3 regions of the Pantoea cypripedii genome follow, and region 1 is predicted to be linked to each of the others. Evidence: predicted binding sites of a transcription regulator. Region 1 holds the regulator's gene; each other region holds the start of a gene.
What was found. The regulator sigma-54, encoded in region 1, starts transcription at its own class of promoters, with help from an activator protein. The targets are predictions, from matches to a motif close to GTTGGCACANNTTTCGCTNT.
Positions count from the first base shown of each region.

Region 2: a site for sigma-54 is predicted at 3,014-3,033, ahead of HA50_RS04145 (gamma-glutamyltransferase family protein). Genes of this name have one in related genera too.
Region 3: a site for sigma-54 is predicted at 1,576-1,595, ahead of HA50_RS18725 (gamma carbonic anhydrase family protein). Genes of this name have one in related genera too.

Region 1 covers NZ_MLJI01000001.1:540,599-545,573, forward strand. Annotated here, with positions in the region: gene rapZ (RNase adapter RapZ) at 1-92, opposite strand, end outside; gene ptsN (PTS IIA-like nitrogen regulatory protein PtsN) at 145-627, opposite strand; gene hpf (ribosome hibernation promoting factor) at 801-1,088, opposite strand; gene rpoN (RNA polymerase factor sigma-54) at 1,110-2,543, opposite strand; gene lptB (LPS export ABC transporter ATP-binding protein) at 2,592-3,317, opposite strand; gene lptA (lipopolysaccharide ABC transporter substrate-binding protein LptA) at 3,323-3,877, opposite strand; gene lptC (LPS export ABC transporter periplasmic protein LptC) at 3,846-4,424, opposite strand; gene kdsC (3-deoxy-manno-octulosonate-8-phosphatase KdsC) at 4,421-4,975, opposite strand, start outside.
Region 2 covers NZ_MLJI01000001.1:929,865-934,839, forward strand. Annotated here, with positions in the region: gene HA50_RS04135 (AtzE family amidohydrolase) at 1-1,200, opposite strand, end outside; gene hpxX (oxalurate catabolism protein HpxX) at 1,197-1,382, opposite strand; gene HA50_RS04145 (gamma-glutamyltransferase family protein) at 1,394-2,980, opposite strand; gene hpxU (MurR/RpiR family transcriptional regulator HpxU) at 3,103-3,942, shown strand; gene HA50_RS04155 (transporter substrate-binding domain-containing protein) at 4,135-4,920, shown strand; gene HA50_RS04160 (amino acid ABC transporter permease) at 4,933-4,975, shown strand, end outside.
Region 3 covers NZ_MLJI01000001.1:4,021,917-4,026,891, forward strand. Annotated here, with positions in the region: gene HA50_RS18710 (amino acid ABC transporter permease) at 1-27, shown strand, start outside; gene HA50_RS18715 (amino acid ABC transporter ATP-binding protein) at 36-797, shown strand; rRNA gene rrf (5S ribosomal RNA) at 1,005-1,120, opposite strand; gene HA50_RS18725 (gamma carbonic anhydrase family protein) at 1,873-2,427, shown strand; gene HA50_RS18730 (DUF1488 family protein) at 2,403-2,651, opposite strand; gene aroE (shikimate dehydrogenase) at 2,648-3,466, opposite strand; gene tsaC (L-threonylcarbamoyladenylate synthase type 1 TsaC) at 3,470-4,045, opposite strand; gene HA50_RS18745 (DNA topoisomerase family protein) at 4,042-4,596, opposite strand; gene smg (DUF494 family protein Smg) at 4,621-4,975, opposite strand, start outside.

The DNA of each region.
Region 1 (4,975 bases):
TTATCGACACAGTAAAACCCCATGTCCTCAAGCGCACGTAACGCGACTGATTTTCCTGAGCCTGACCGACCGCTAACGATCATCAGCACCATCACATTTCTCCCGTTTTAAACCGGCACCCTGGCCGGTAAAAGTGTCTGTCGCTTAAGGATGGTCGTCCTGCGCTTCTGTGATAATGGCATAGAGTTCTTCATCGCTCTGCGCCGCGCGCAGACGACGACAGACGGTTTTATCTGCCAGGCGTTTTGCCACCAGCGATAGCGTATGCAGATGGGTTTTGCACTGGTCCGCTGGCACCAGCAGCGCAAACAGCAGGTCTACTGGCTGATTGTCGACCGCGTCAAAAGCGATCGGCTGATCGAGGCTGATAAACACACCTACGGCGCGCAGGGTGTCTTCCTCCAGCTTGCCATGCGGAATAGCAATGCCATTGCCAATACCGGTACTGCCCATGCGTTCACGGGTGAGGATTGCTTCGAAAAGCGTCTGGTGAGGCAGATTGAGCTGCTTAGCTGCCAGCTCGCTGATAATTTCCAGCGCACGTTTTTTACTCTGGCAGTGTACGCCGCTGCGGGTGCAGTCCAGCGTGAGGACCGAGCTCAATTCCAGTGTCAGATCGTTGTTCATCATCGTTTCACTTGCGAGTTCACATAGCCGCGAGGATCACCCACTTTAACCCGTTAACGGGGAAAATGCAGGCTCTCCTGTTGGCGCTTGCGCAGATGACAAAACGGGGCGGTCAGCCCGCCCCATTCTGTGCTCTGAGTGCCGAACCGGTCGGCACTCTGCAAGCGTGAAGGTTAGTGTTTTTTCAGTTTGTCTTTATGTTTAGTCAACTGACGGGAAAGCTTGTCGATCAATCCGTCAATGGCCGCGTACATATCTTCCGCTTCCGATGTCGCGTGCAACTCCCCGCCGTTCACATGCAAGGTTGCATCAGCAATCTGCGTTACCTTCTCCACTTTCAGAACAATATAGACCTGATTGATACGATCAAAATAGTGTTCCAGTTTGGCAAATTTGCTATTTACAAATTCGCGCAGCGGTTCGGTAATCTCTACATTCAGTCCGGTAAGGTTTATCTGCATAGGTCTTCCTTCTCAATACATTCAAACCAGCTGTTTACGCTGGTTCGAGGGCGGGATGGACAAAGACTCGCGATACTTAGCAACCGTACGGCGGGCCACCATGATGCCCTGTTCAGATAACATGGAGGTCAGTTTGCTGTCGCTCAAGGGTTTTGCGGGGTTTTCCGCAGAGATCAATTTTTTCACCAGCGCACGTATCGCCGTGGAAGAGGCTTCGCCACCGCCTTCGGTGTTCACATGGCTGGAGAAAAAATATTTCAGTTCAAAGATGCCACGCGGGCTATGTAAATACTTCTGCGTGGTGACGCGCGAAATGGTGGATTCATGCATATCCACGGCTGAGGCGATATCCGCCAGCACCATGGGGCGCATATACTCCTCGCCCTGCTCAAAGAACGCCTGCTGCTGCTCGACAATACAACGTGTCACTTTCAGCAGCGTGTCGTTACGGCTCTCCAGGCTCTTAATCAGCCATCGGGCTTCCTGTAAGTTGCTGCGGATAAACTGGCTATCGCTGTCGTTACGCGCAGCTCCGCCCATCGCAGCATAATGCTGGTTGATTTTCAGACGCGGCACGCTGTCAGCATTCAGTTCAACCGTCCAGCGCGTGCCAGTTTTGCGTACCAGCACATCAGGAATGACATATTCCGGTTCGCTGGTATTCACCGACTGGCCCGGACGCGGATCGAGCGATTGAATCAGCAGCATGGCGTCTTTCAGCACATCTTCTTTCAGACGCGTGACACGCATCAGACTGCGAAAATCATGATTGGCCAGCAGGTCGAGATGTTCGCTAACGATGAGGCGCGCTTCGGCCAGCATCGGTATATCGCTGGCATATTGTGAAAGCTGGACCAGCAAACAATCACGTAAATCGCGTGCACCGACACCGACCGGGTCGAAACGCTGCACGCGTTTCAGTACCGCCTCCACTTCGTCTAGCGTCAGCTCCTCATCGCCAATACTGTCGCAGATATCCTGCAACGTCACGGTGAGGTAGCCGGTATCGTCAATCGCATCCACAATCGAGGTCGCAATGGCACGGTCAGTATCGGTGAAGGGCGTCAGTTCGACCTGCCACATCAGGTAGTCCTGCAATGACTGCGTCGTCTCTCCCTGGTACACCGGCAATTCATCATCCTGATAATCGGTCCCGGTGCCTGAAGGCGTACCGGCGGTGTAGATCTCATCCCAGGTGGCGTCGAGCGGCAACTCTTCCGGCATATCCTTCTGTTCAAGTGCCTCGCGCGTGTCGAGCGCTTCGCTCTCCTGATATTCGCGTGTGTCTACTTCTTCATGGAGATCTGATTGTTCAAGCAATGGATTGCTTTCCAGCGCCAGTTGTAATTCCTGCTGGAGTTCAAGCGTAGAGAGTTGCAGCAAGCGGATTGCTTGCTGCAACTGGGGTGTCATCGCCAGCTGTTGGCTGAGCCTGAGTTGCAAACCTTGCTTCATAATCCGGATTGAATTTCCTAAGCAAACGTCGGAGGTTACGACACCTTATCAGAGTCTGAACTCTTCGCCCAAATAAACACGCTTAACCTGCTCATCTGCAAGTATTTCATCGGGGGTGCCGTGGGCAATCAAATGCCCCTGGCTGACGATGTAAGCGCGTTCACAAACGGCAAGGGTTTCGCGCACGTTGTGGTCGGTGATCAACACGCCTAGTCCGCTATCGCGCAGATGCTCAATGATCTTCTTGATATCAATAACGGAAATGGGGTCGACACCCGCAAATGGTTCATCCAAAAGGATGAATTTAGGGTTGGCGGCCAGCGCACGGGCAATCTCCACGCGGCGGCGTTCACCACCGGAAAGTGCCTGACCCATGCTGTCACGCAGATGCTCAATGTGGAACTCTTCCATTAATTCATTGGCACGGTCCTGGCGCTGTTCTTCGCTAAGATCATCACGAACCTGCAATACCGCCATCAGGTTGTCGTAAACGCTCAGGCGACGGAAAATCGATGCTTCCTGCGGCAGATAACCAATGCCACGGCGCGCGCGCGCATGCAGTGGCAGGAGACTGATGTCTTCATCATCAATGATGATGCGACCGGCATCACGCGGCACAATACCCACCACCATGTAGAAGGTGGTGGTTTTACCGGCCCCGTTGGGACCCAGCAGGCCGACGATTTCGCCGGATTTCACCTGCAGGCTAACGTCTTCTACCACGCGGCGGCCTTTATAGGCTTTCGCCAGGTTTTCAGCGATCAGTGTGGCCATAGAAATTAGTTACTCTTCTTTTGGCTCTGGGATGAACCGTTTTTGTCCTGCAACTGCGACGGCACCAGTACGGTGGTCACGCGTTTGCTCTGGCCCTGACTGAAGGCCTGCATTTTCTGTTCTTTCACCAGATAGGTGATGCGATCACCTTTGATATTGCTATCCAGCTGCTCAATGTAAGCGTTACCGGTCAGCTCAACAAAGTCATTGGCCAGTTCGTAGTGCAGCTTGGCAGCATGGCCTTGTACCGGCTTACCGCTGTCCTGCATTTGATAGAAAGTGGCGGGGTTGCCCCATGCATCAACGATGGTTTTTTTGCTATCGCCGCCCGGACGCGTCACCACCACTTTGTCTGCGGTGATTTTGATCGATCCCTGGGTCACGATCACATTGCCGGTGAAGGTGGCGACATTGCCTTGCAGATCCAGCGCCTGGTTTTCTGAAACGATATTGACGGGTTTGTCCGAGTCTCCTGTTAATGCCAGAGCGGGCAGACTGGTGGCTAACAGAGCGCTGACCAACAGTAACTTAAGGCTGTTTTTGTTCATTTTGGATTTCATAGGAGGATTTGACCTTTTCAATCAACTCGGCATTTTTTGTCCGTAAGTTGCCGCGCATCTTCATGCCAGTAGAGTTAAAACTGCGGCCATAAAGGGTGACCTGATCGTCTGAAGTGACATCCTGGGTAACCAGATTGACTACCGCATTATCCGTTTTGATGCGCTGTAACTCGGAATCCTGCGTCAGGGTGTTTACTTCAACGTGGCCGTATAGATAAAGCATACGATCTTTGGTGAGCTTTGCCTTATCCGAACGAACAGACCAGGTTGGAATTTTGTTCACGTCATAGGTGGTCATCACCGGATTTTCGAACCAGCTCAGTTGATCGGCATCAAAGTAGGTAACTTTATCCGAAATCAGCTTATAGGCCAGCGCACCATCGGGATTGTATACCACGGTGTGAGAAGTCGAGCTGGTATAGGTCGGCTCCTGATCGTTGGTGGCAACCGGTGTTTTGCTCTCATCCTGGTTGGTAAGATTCCAGCCGATCAGCACCAGAGCGATTAAGGCCAGAATCAGCGTTATCCAACGCCTGCTTTTACTCATACTGATTGCCCTTTGGCATCCTCAAATTTATTCTGCGCCATTAAGATCAGATCGCAAAGTTCACGTACTGCACCGCGGCCACCGGCAATGCGGGTGACGTAATGCGCGCGCGGCAGCAGAATCGGGTGCGCATCGGCAACGGCGACACTGAGACCGACTCGCGCCATGACCGGCCAGTCGATCAGGTCATCACCGATATACGCAACCTGTTCGGCAGATAATGACAGTTTATCCAGGAGTTCGCGCCAGGCCAAAAGCTTATCCGATTGTCCCTGGTAAAGATGCGTAATGCCGAGGGTTTTGCAGCGATCTTCCATCAGTCTGGCATTGCGGCCGGTAATAATAGCCACTTCGATGCCTGAGGTCAGCAGGCAACGAATGCCATATCCATCGCGTACGTTAAAGGCTTTCAATTCTTCGCCGCTGTTGCCCATGTAAATCAGGCCATCTGACATCACACCATCAACGTCACAAATCAGCAGGCGGATTTGCGCTGCACGCGCCATCACCTCTGCGCTCACCGGACCATAGCAGGTTTCCACTGCGGGTGT
Region 2 (4,975 bases), 390 kb from region 1:
GGCGCGCGTCGGCAGATGCTGGCCGTTGATATGAATGGTTTCCTGGCCGATGGTGGTGGCGCTGCACGGCGTTGCCGGGGCGATCAACACATCGAACTGCTCAAACAGCGGCAGTATCTGTTGCTGGAAATGACGACGGAAGCGCTGTGCCTGCACATACCAGGCGGAGGGCAGCATCGCACCGGCCAGCAGGCGTTCGCGTGAGTTTGGTTCGAAACGTTCCGGCATCTCGCGCAGTTTTGGCAGGTAGTGATTGCCTCCTTCCGCTGCGGTAAGGATAAAGGCGGCAGAGCGGGCAATCTCAGCATCTGGCATCGTGACTTCATCGCTGGCTGCCAGCGCTTTGGCCACCACGGACAGCGCGGCACGCGCATCATCATTGCACCAGGTGGAGAAGAAGCCGCCTAACACGCCACAACGTAACCCTGCCGATCCCTGCGTCAGCGTGTCGCTGGCCGTCATCACAGGTTGCGCGGCCTGAAAGGCATCGCTGGCGTCAGCGCCCTGCAAAATGTCGTACACCAGGCTGAGATCTTCCACGGAACGCGCGAAGGGGCCGATATGGTCGAGGCTGGCGACGAACGGGTGGCTGCCGCTGCGGGATAAACGGCCAAAGGTAGGCTTCAGGCCGAAAATGCCGCACAGCGAAGCCGGGACGCGAATTGATCCGTTGGTATCGCTGCCGAGCGAGAAATGCACCAGCCCGGCCGCGACGGCGGCGGCCGATCCGCCGGAGGAACCACCCGCCACCCGCGTCAGATCGCGCGGGTTATGGGTGGGGCCATAATGGGTGTTCTCGGTGGTGAAACCGTAGGCGTAAGCATCCATATTCAGCATCCCGGAGAGCAGCGCCCCTTGTTGCCGCAGCTTGCTCACCGCCCAGGCATCTTCGCGCGCTGCCGGACGTTCGCTGAACAGGCTGGCCCCGGCCAGGGTACTGTGACCGGCGACGTCAAACAGGTTCTTCACCGCATAGGGAATGCCCGCCAGCGCCGGTAAGGTTTCCCCGCGCTGGCGTTGTGCGTCCAGCTGATCCGCTTCTTTCAGCATGCGCTGACCGGTGACTTCGGTCCAGGCGTTGAGTGCCGGGTTATGCTGTTCAATCGCGCTTAACGTGTGTTCGGCGATGTCACGCGCACTAATCTCACCGTTGCTCAGTGCCTGTTGCAGCGCGCTGATGGAGAGGGCAGAAAGTTTCATAGCTTATACACTCCCGCCACTTCCAGACGATCGTCGAGCGGATAAGCCATCAGCGGTTCAGCCATCGCGGCAATGCGATTAAATTGGGTCAAAAGTTCGGCGCGGCGCGCCTCATCCAGCTCCAGCGCCAGAATCTGTTCCATCTGGGCGATATAGGCGGCCCAGTCCGGTTGTGCACTCATCAGTTTTCTCCTTAGAAACCAGCGGCGCTGCCGTTGCTGCGCGGATCAAACGCGCCTTCCAGCATGCCGTTATTATGGCGAACGATGGCACCCGCATGGCCGACCACCTCGCTAAAATCAGGTAACAGCTCCACTTCATGGCCCAGTGCACGGAGCTGCTGCACCGTTTCCGGTGCCACGCGCGCTTCCAGCTTGAGGGAGTCAGAGGATTGGCCCCAGGTGCGGCCGAGCAGCCAGCGCGGCGAGCTTACCGCCTGTTGCAGTGGCAATCCCTGGATGACATGGCGGGTAAAAATCGCCGCCTGGGTCTGTGGCTGGCCGTCGCCGCCCATCGATCCATACACCATGGTGCGGCCATCTTTCAGGCGTGCCGCCGCCGGGTTAAGGGTGTGGAACGGTTGTTTGCCGGGAGCCAGTGCCAGTAGGTGGCCGGGCTGCAAACTGAAGGCCGCGCCACGGTTCTGCCAGGTGATACCGGTGCCCGGCAGCACCACGCCGCTGCCGAATTCGTGATAAATGCTCTGGATAAAGGAAACCGCCAGCCCGCTGCTGTCCATCACCCCCATCCACACGGTATCTCCCGGACCTTTGCCGGTGCCCCATGGAGCGGCACTGGCATCATCAATCTGCGCGGCCAGGCCAGCGAGATGATCGGCATCCAGCAGGCTTTGTACATCAATGTCGATATGGCGCGGATCGGTAATATGTTGATCGCGCAGGGCAAAGGCTTTCTTGGTGGCTTCAACGATGCGGTGCACGGTCTGCGTTTCATCGGCATCCGCCATATTGAGCTGGTCGGTAATGCCCAGAATCGCCAGCGACACCAGCCCCTGGGTGGGTGGCGTCATGTTCCAGATATCGCCTTCGCTGTGTGCCAGATGCAATGGCGTACAGCGGCGGGCCTGCTGGCGTTGCAGATCTTCGAGGGTGACCGGCATGCCGAGTGCCGACATTTCCCGTGCCAGATGATGCGCCAGTTCACCGCGATAAAAACTGTCTAATCCCTGCTCGCACAGCAGGCTGAGGGTATTGGCCAGCGCCGGTTGGGTGAAACGGCTGCCTGCCGCAGGCACTTCGCCATCGGGCAAAAAGGTGGCAGCAAACCCCGGCTGATCCTGCAATTCATGGCGTTTAGCGGCGGTGGCGGCAGCCTGCGAGTCAGTGACGGGAATGCCATCAGCGGCATAGCGGATAGCGTCACGCAGCAGGCGTGGCAGCGGCAGCGGTGTCGCTCCCAGCTCGGCGGAGTAGTTCAGGGCCTCCTGCCAGCCGCTGACGGTGCCTGCCACGGTCAGTGCCGCTTTCGGTCCGCGATGTGGAATTTTTGTTGCGCCGTGATAAAAATCGAAGTGCGCCAGAGAACCGGCGGCACCGCTGGCATCGATAGCGATGGGATCGCCGCCCGGCGGCACAATCAGCCAGAAGCCGTCACCGCCCAGCCCGTTCATATGCGGGTAGACCACGGCGATAGTGGCGGCAGCCGCGACCATGGCTTCAATGGCGTTGCCACCTTCGCGCAGCACCGCTAAGGCGCTTTCGCTGGCGAGATGGTGCGGGGTCACGGCCATGCCTAATGGCGCCATATTGCTCTGTATCATAGTGAACTCATTTTTCGGGTACGTGGGGAAGTTATAGCAAGAGCTGTTCCAGTTTTGGCAGGAAAACCATTGTGGATCGATTTATGCTAGCTTGTGATGAAACGAAAGTTACAGGACGAATGATGAAACAGTTAGATGAACGCCTCCGTAGCCACTATCCGCAACTGTCGCCGCAGGAGCAGCGCATTGCCGATTTTGTCTTTGACCATTTTGACGACCTGATCAGCTACAACAGCGCGGAACTGGCGCGGCTGAGTGGTGTGTCAAAAGCGACGGTGAGCCGCCTGTTCAAGCGCCTTGGCTACGAAAAATACAAAGATATGCGTGATGAGCTGCGTACCCTGCGCCAGAGCGGTATGCCCCTGACGGACAACCGCGATGCGGTGCAGGGCAACACGCTGCTGTCGCGTCATTACAAGCAGGAGATGGCGAACCTGACGCAGTGGGTCAACAGCATTGATCCGCAGCAGTTTGGCGAGGTGATTCAGGCGCTGGCACAGGCGAAACGGCTGTTTATCGTCGGCATGCGTAATGCCTATCCGGTAGCGCTGCATCTGCGCCAGCAGCTGATGCAGGCGCGTCCTCAGGTCCATGTGCTGCCGCAACCCGGCCAGACGCTGGGTGAGGAGCTGGTGGATATCACCCCGGAAGATGTGGTGGTGGTGATGGCGTTTCGCCGTCGGCCCCGCATCCTCCGCCCGCTGATGCAGCAGCTGCAACAAAGTAATATCCCGGTGCTGGCGCTGTGTGAACCGCAGGCGCAGGGGGTGATCACCCTGGCGCGCTGGCAGCTGTGTGCACCGCTCGACAGCGTCTCCGCCTTCGACAGCTACGCCTCCGCCATGAGCCTGGTGAACCTGCTGGCTAACGCCCTGTTGCATGAAATGTTGTCGCAAGGTCGTCAGCGTATTCATCAAATCGCCGACCTTTACCAGCATCTGGATGAGCTGGAACACCGTTAAAGGGCACCGTTTTGGTGCTTTGCACCTTTTTTGATCGCTTTAACGTCCCGGCGCTGCGCCGGTTTTTTTCACCCTGATAAAGCTGCAACCCTGATTTTTCGTGGAAGTGTTCTTTTTGTTTCGGTTGGCACATTAGTTGCAGAACGATTCATCAAGAATCTTTTGTTTCACGTAAACTCACCGGGGTGCATAATGAAAAAAGTTTTAATGGCAGTGGCAGGCGCTGCGTTAATGATGGCGCAGGTCGGTAGCGCGATGGCCGATCAGCTGCAGGACATCCAGAAACGCGGTGTTATCCGCATTGCCGTACCGCAGGACTTCCCGCCGTTTGGTTCAGTCGGCACCGATTTACAGCCGCAGGGCTATGACATCGACATGGCGAAGTACCTCGCCAAAGAGATGAAACTGAAGTTGCAGCTGGTGCCTGTCTCCAGTGCTAACCGCGTGCCGTATCTGCAAACCGATAAGGTCGATCTGGTGATCTCCAGCATGGGGAAAAATGCCGAACGTGAAAAAGTGATCGACTTTAGCCGTGCTTACGCGCCGTTCTTCCTGGGCGTGTTTGGTCCGAAAGGCGAAGAAATCAAAGATGCAGCGGCACTGAGCGGAAAATCCATCGGCGTTACCCGTGGTGCGGTCGAAGATATGGTTCTGAGCGATGTGGCACCGAAAGACGCCGATGTGAAACGTTACGAGGATAACAACACCACGCTGTCTGCTTATCTTTCTGGTCAGGTGCAGTACATCGCCACCGGCAACCTGGTCGTGGCCGCGATCGCACGCCAGAACCCGGCCAAAGCCCCGGTTGCGCAGTTTATGCTGAAAGACTCCCCGTGCTTTATCGGCCTGAAGAAGGACGAGCCTGCGCTGAAAGATAAAGTGAACACCTTGATCGAGCAGGGCATTAAAGATGGCACCCTGAACAAGTTGTCCGAAGAGTGGCTGAAAGCGCCACTGCCGGCCAACCTCGGCGCATAAGAAGGACGGCCAATGATTGGGCAACTTAACTTTGCTGCGCTCTGGCCGCACTGGC
Region 3 (4,975 bases), 3.5 Mb from region 1:
TTTCACACCGGGCGTAAATCGCACTGAGGTTTTACATGACACAATCTATGACTAATTCTGCTGACCAAATGATGATTACGCTCGAAAATGTGAATAAATGGTACGGTCAGTTCCATGTATTAAAGGACATAAACCTGCAGGTGAAACCGCGTGAACGTATCGTTCTTTGCGGACCATCAGGCTCGGGCAAATCCACCACTATCCGTTGCATCAACCACCTTGAAGAACATCAGCAGGGGCGAATCGTCGTTGATGGCATTCATTTGAATGATGATGTACGTAATATTGAACGTGTGCGAACTGAAGTTGGCATGGTGTTCCAGCACTTCAACCTTTTCCCGCATTTGACTGTGTTGCAAAACTGCACGCTGGCACCTATCTGGGTGCGTAAGATGCCAAAGAAAGAGGCGGAAGAACTGGCGATGCATTATCTGCAACGCGTCCGTATTGCCGAGCATGCGCATAAATTTCCCGGACAGCTGTCCGGTGGTCAGCAACAGCGCGTGGCAATTGCACGTTCGCTGTGTATGAAACCCAAAATCATGCTGTTTGATGAGCCGACTTCAGCTCTTGACCCTGAGATGGTTAAAGAAGTGCTCGATACCATGATTGGTCTGGCGGAGGATGGTATGACGATGTTGTGTGTAACCCATGAGATGGGCTTTGCACGCACAGTCGCTGATCGGGTTATCTTTATGGACCGTGGTGAGATCGTGGAACAAGCCCCACCGCAGGAGTTCTTTGCCAATCCGAAGTCAGAACGTACCCGTGCCTTTCTGTCGCAGGTTATTCACTAAGACAGTTCCCAGGCCGATCCACTGCAATCAACCCTCTGCCCTGGCAGGGGGTTTTTTATGTTTCTGCATTATTTATCGTGAATGTTTCAGGCCTGGTACGATAGAAACTGCGCGATAAATCGCGCCGCTACGGCACCGTGCTTTTTTCTGATTTTCAGACGTAAAAAAGCCCTGAACTTTCGTTCAGGGCTTCTTCACTTGATTGATGCCTGGCAGTTCCCTACTCTCGCATGGGGAGACCCCACACTACCATCGGCGCTACGGCGTTTCACTTCTGAGTTCGGCATGGGGTCAGGTGGGACCACCGCGCTACAGCCGCCAGGCAAATTCTTTGTGCCAGAAACGAATATTTTTCACTGATGCTGCGTTGGCCGCTCTTGTAAACTCAGTCACATACTTATGTATGCTCCTTCATTTACTGCGCTTGCCGCCTTGCCTCAGCGTAAAATCTTTCGTTTCCGCTAATTCTTTATCCGGTAAACAATGCTGAAAATTCTTCTCTGGTCTCTCAACCAAAACGCCTCTGGCGCTAGCTAGCTAGGTTCGACTTGCATGTGTTAGGCCTGCCGCCAGCGTTCAATCTGAGCCATGATCAAACTCTTCAATTTAAGTTTGATGCTCAAAGAATTAAACTTCGTAATGAATTACGTGTTCACTCTTGAGACTTGATATTTTTTAAGTCCGTAGACTTTTGATATCAATCCTGCGAGTGCCCACACAGATTGTCTGATAAATTGTTAAAGAGCAGTGCGAGCAGCGGGTTAACCGTCTGTCGCGAGGTGGCGTATATTACGCTTTCCTCCTTCAGAGTCAATCACTTTTTTTCAGCGACTTTCTCCGGCGGGATGAATCACTTCGTCCCTCGCTGACCGTCTGCGTTGCCGCTTTGCCGTGTCAGTGGAGGCGCATTATAGGGATCCGATTTTTTTGCACAACCCCTTTTTTCGATCTTTTGATTCAACTGGTGAGTTTTCATCCTTTCTGCTGGGATCACGAACGATCCGCTCAATAATTAGCTTGTCTGACGCACCGATCGCGCTCAGGCTAGGCATAAATGAGCAAAAGGAGAAAGATCATGTCCACAGCCTTACGTCCCTATAAAAGCAGCTACCCGCAAACTGGCGATCGCGTAATGATCGATAAAAGCAGTGTTGTGGTTGGCGATGTTGTATTAGGAGACGATGTCAGTATCTGGCCGCTGGTCGCCATACGTGGTGACGTGAATCAGGTGATGATTGGCGCACGAACCAATATCCAGGATGGCAGCGTCCTCCATGTGACGCATAAGTCAGCCAGCAATCCGGCGGGCTACCCTCTGGTGATTGGCGAAGACGTAACGGTGGGCCACAAAGCCATGCTGCATGGCTGCACCATTGGCGATCGCGTCCTGGTTGGCATGGGGTCGATTCTGCTGGATGGTGTAATAGTAGAAGAGGATGTGATGATTGGTGCAGGTAGCCTGGTCCCACCCGGCAAGCGTCTGGAAAGTGGCTACCTGTATTTAGGCAGCCCGGTAAAACAAATTCGCCCGCTTAATGAAGCCGAGATAGAAGGCCTTCGTTACTCAGCAAACAACTATGTTGGCTGGAAAAATGATTATCTCGCTCAGGAAAGCCAGACCCAGCCCTGATGATCAACTTCATCATTACGGATAAGTTGCTCGGCCTCATCTTCCAGATCCCAGCGATGAGCGCTAAACAGCGCCATCGCTTCTCCCTCACCGAATCTGTCATACAATGCCTGAAGAGAGATCGCGCACATCAGCCCCATGCCATTCACCATCGCCGGAAAACACACCGCTTGCCGGTTTTGATCCCAATCTTCCCGATCAGGAAACTGAATCGCCTGATTCACGGCTGCATCGCCTGCTTTAATTGCGCAATGACGGGCGTGATCTCAGGCATCACACCATGCCATAACTGAAAAGCATGCGCTGCCTGCCCCACCAGCATGCCCAATCCATCGGCGAGTTGTTGCGCCCCCTGTTGCTGGCACCAAAACAAGAATGGCGTCAGACCCGGCTGGTAAAACATGTCATAACAGCGCGTATGTTGAGAAATCAATGAAACGGGCAGTGGCGGCACATCGCCTTTCACACCGCTGGAAGTGGCATTGATAATCAGATCAAACGACTGGCCGGCCAGAGAAGTAAAACTGCAGGCATGAATGGCCCCACTATGCTGGAAAATATCCGCAAGCAACTCCGCCTTTTCAACTGTACGATTCGTCACTGTCAGCGCACACCCTAATGAGAGCAGTGGCAAAATCACGCCGCGTGCGGCTCCCCCTGCCCCCATCAGCAATACCCGATCGCCGGGGCGGATCATTTTAAGCCGCTCAAGATCGCTCAGTAAGCCGATACCATCCGTGTTGTCGCCCAGGATCTGCCCCTGCGCATCCTTCTTTAACGTATTGACCGCCCCAGAGAGCGCAGCACGCTCGCTGAGTTCATCAGCAAACTCCCACGCCTGCTCTTTGAAGGGCAACGTCACATTGGCCCCTTTCCCACCCGCCGAAAAGAACTCGCTGATCGCCTGCGGAAAACCATCCAGTGGCGCGCATACGCGGCCATAGTGGTGTTCAATTCCCGTTTGCTCTGCGAATAAACGATGGATAAAAGGTGACTTACTATGTTCAATCGGGTTACCAAAAACGGCAAAGTTTTCCATAAATTAGCCCTGACGGATAAGTTCGCCGCTGATAACGTCGCGGATTTCAGAAGGATTAAGACGTCCACCCGTTTCACCCGCTAATACCGGAAACTCAGCACCAAATTGCAGAGCGACTTCCGCAACGGTGCGACATGGAGGCTCGCCTGAAAGATTGGCACTGGTTGAAACCAGCGGTTTACCGAAGCGCTGGCACAGCGCCTGCACATCAGGATGATCGCTAACGCGAATCGCCAGCGAGTCAAAACGTCCGGTTAGCCACCGTGGCGTATGTGGGGATGCCGGTACGACAAACGTGACCGGCCCCGGCCAGCAGGCAAACATACGTTCACGCTGCACCACGGAAAGCTCCTGATCGGCAACGTAGGGTTCCAGCTGAGCATAGTCGGCCGCAATCAGGATCAATCCTTTTTCGACAGGCCGCTGTTTCAGCGCCAGTAATGACATCACAGCACTTTCGCTGTCCGGGTCACATCCCAGACCAAAGACCGCTTCTGTGGGATAAGCGATCACCGCATGTTGCTGCAACTGGTTAATACAGAATTCCAGGTTTTCCGCTGAAGAGTGATTTTGCGTCATGGTAATTCATTGTCCTGCACAACGGGTTTGCCGCAGCGCTTACTGGCGCAGAAACGTTTCTTGCCCTGCGCGGTTTTCTTTTCAATTAATAGAGGGAACTGGCAGTGCGGGCAGACACCCTCAATCGGGGTCGCATTCAGCGCAAACTGGCAGTCTGGATAACGATCGCAGGAGTGGAACGTCTTACCATAGCGCGAACGGCGCTGAACCAGCTTCCCACTTTGGCACTGTGGACAGGCAATAGCCGTCTCGTCAGGCTTATCAATCGTTTCAGTATAATCACATTCAGGATAGTGGCTGCAGCCAACAAACATGCCAAAGCGTCCCTGACGCAGCACTTTATCAGCGCCACATTGCGGACAGGCATGGCCTTCCAGGACTTTAACGATATGGCCATCGCCCTGGTTTTTCAGCGGGCGGATATACTCGCAGGCAGGAAAGTTGGCACAGCCAAGAAATGGACCATGTTTGCCGGCACGTATCACTAAATCTGCCCCGCAAGCGGGGCAGGGATCATGTTTACGCACGGTAAATAGTGCTGATTTACTCATATAACCCGATGCATCAAGCGCAAATTAATGCAGCATACCTTCATTGACGTCGAATAACAGTTCTTCCATTTGCTGATAGGCATTTTCGCATCCTGGGATGTTAAACAACACCATCAGCACCACCCATTTGAGATCTTCCAGATCGAATTCGAGGGTATCGAGGGCCATCACACGTTCGATAACCATTTCGCGGGTTTCCATATTCAGCACCTGGATTTGTTCCAGGAACAGAATAAAACCACGACATTCGGCATCCAGACGCAGGCTCTCTTCCTCCGTGTAGATTCGCATCGAGAGCGGATCGTTCGCCAGCAACACTGGCGCAACTAAACCTTCCTGGTAATCCGCCAGTCTCTCAAGCCAATTCAACGCATTGTAG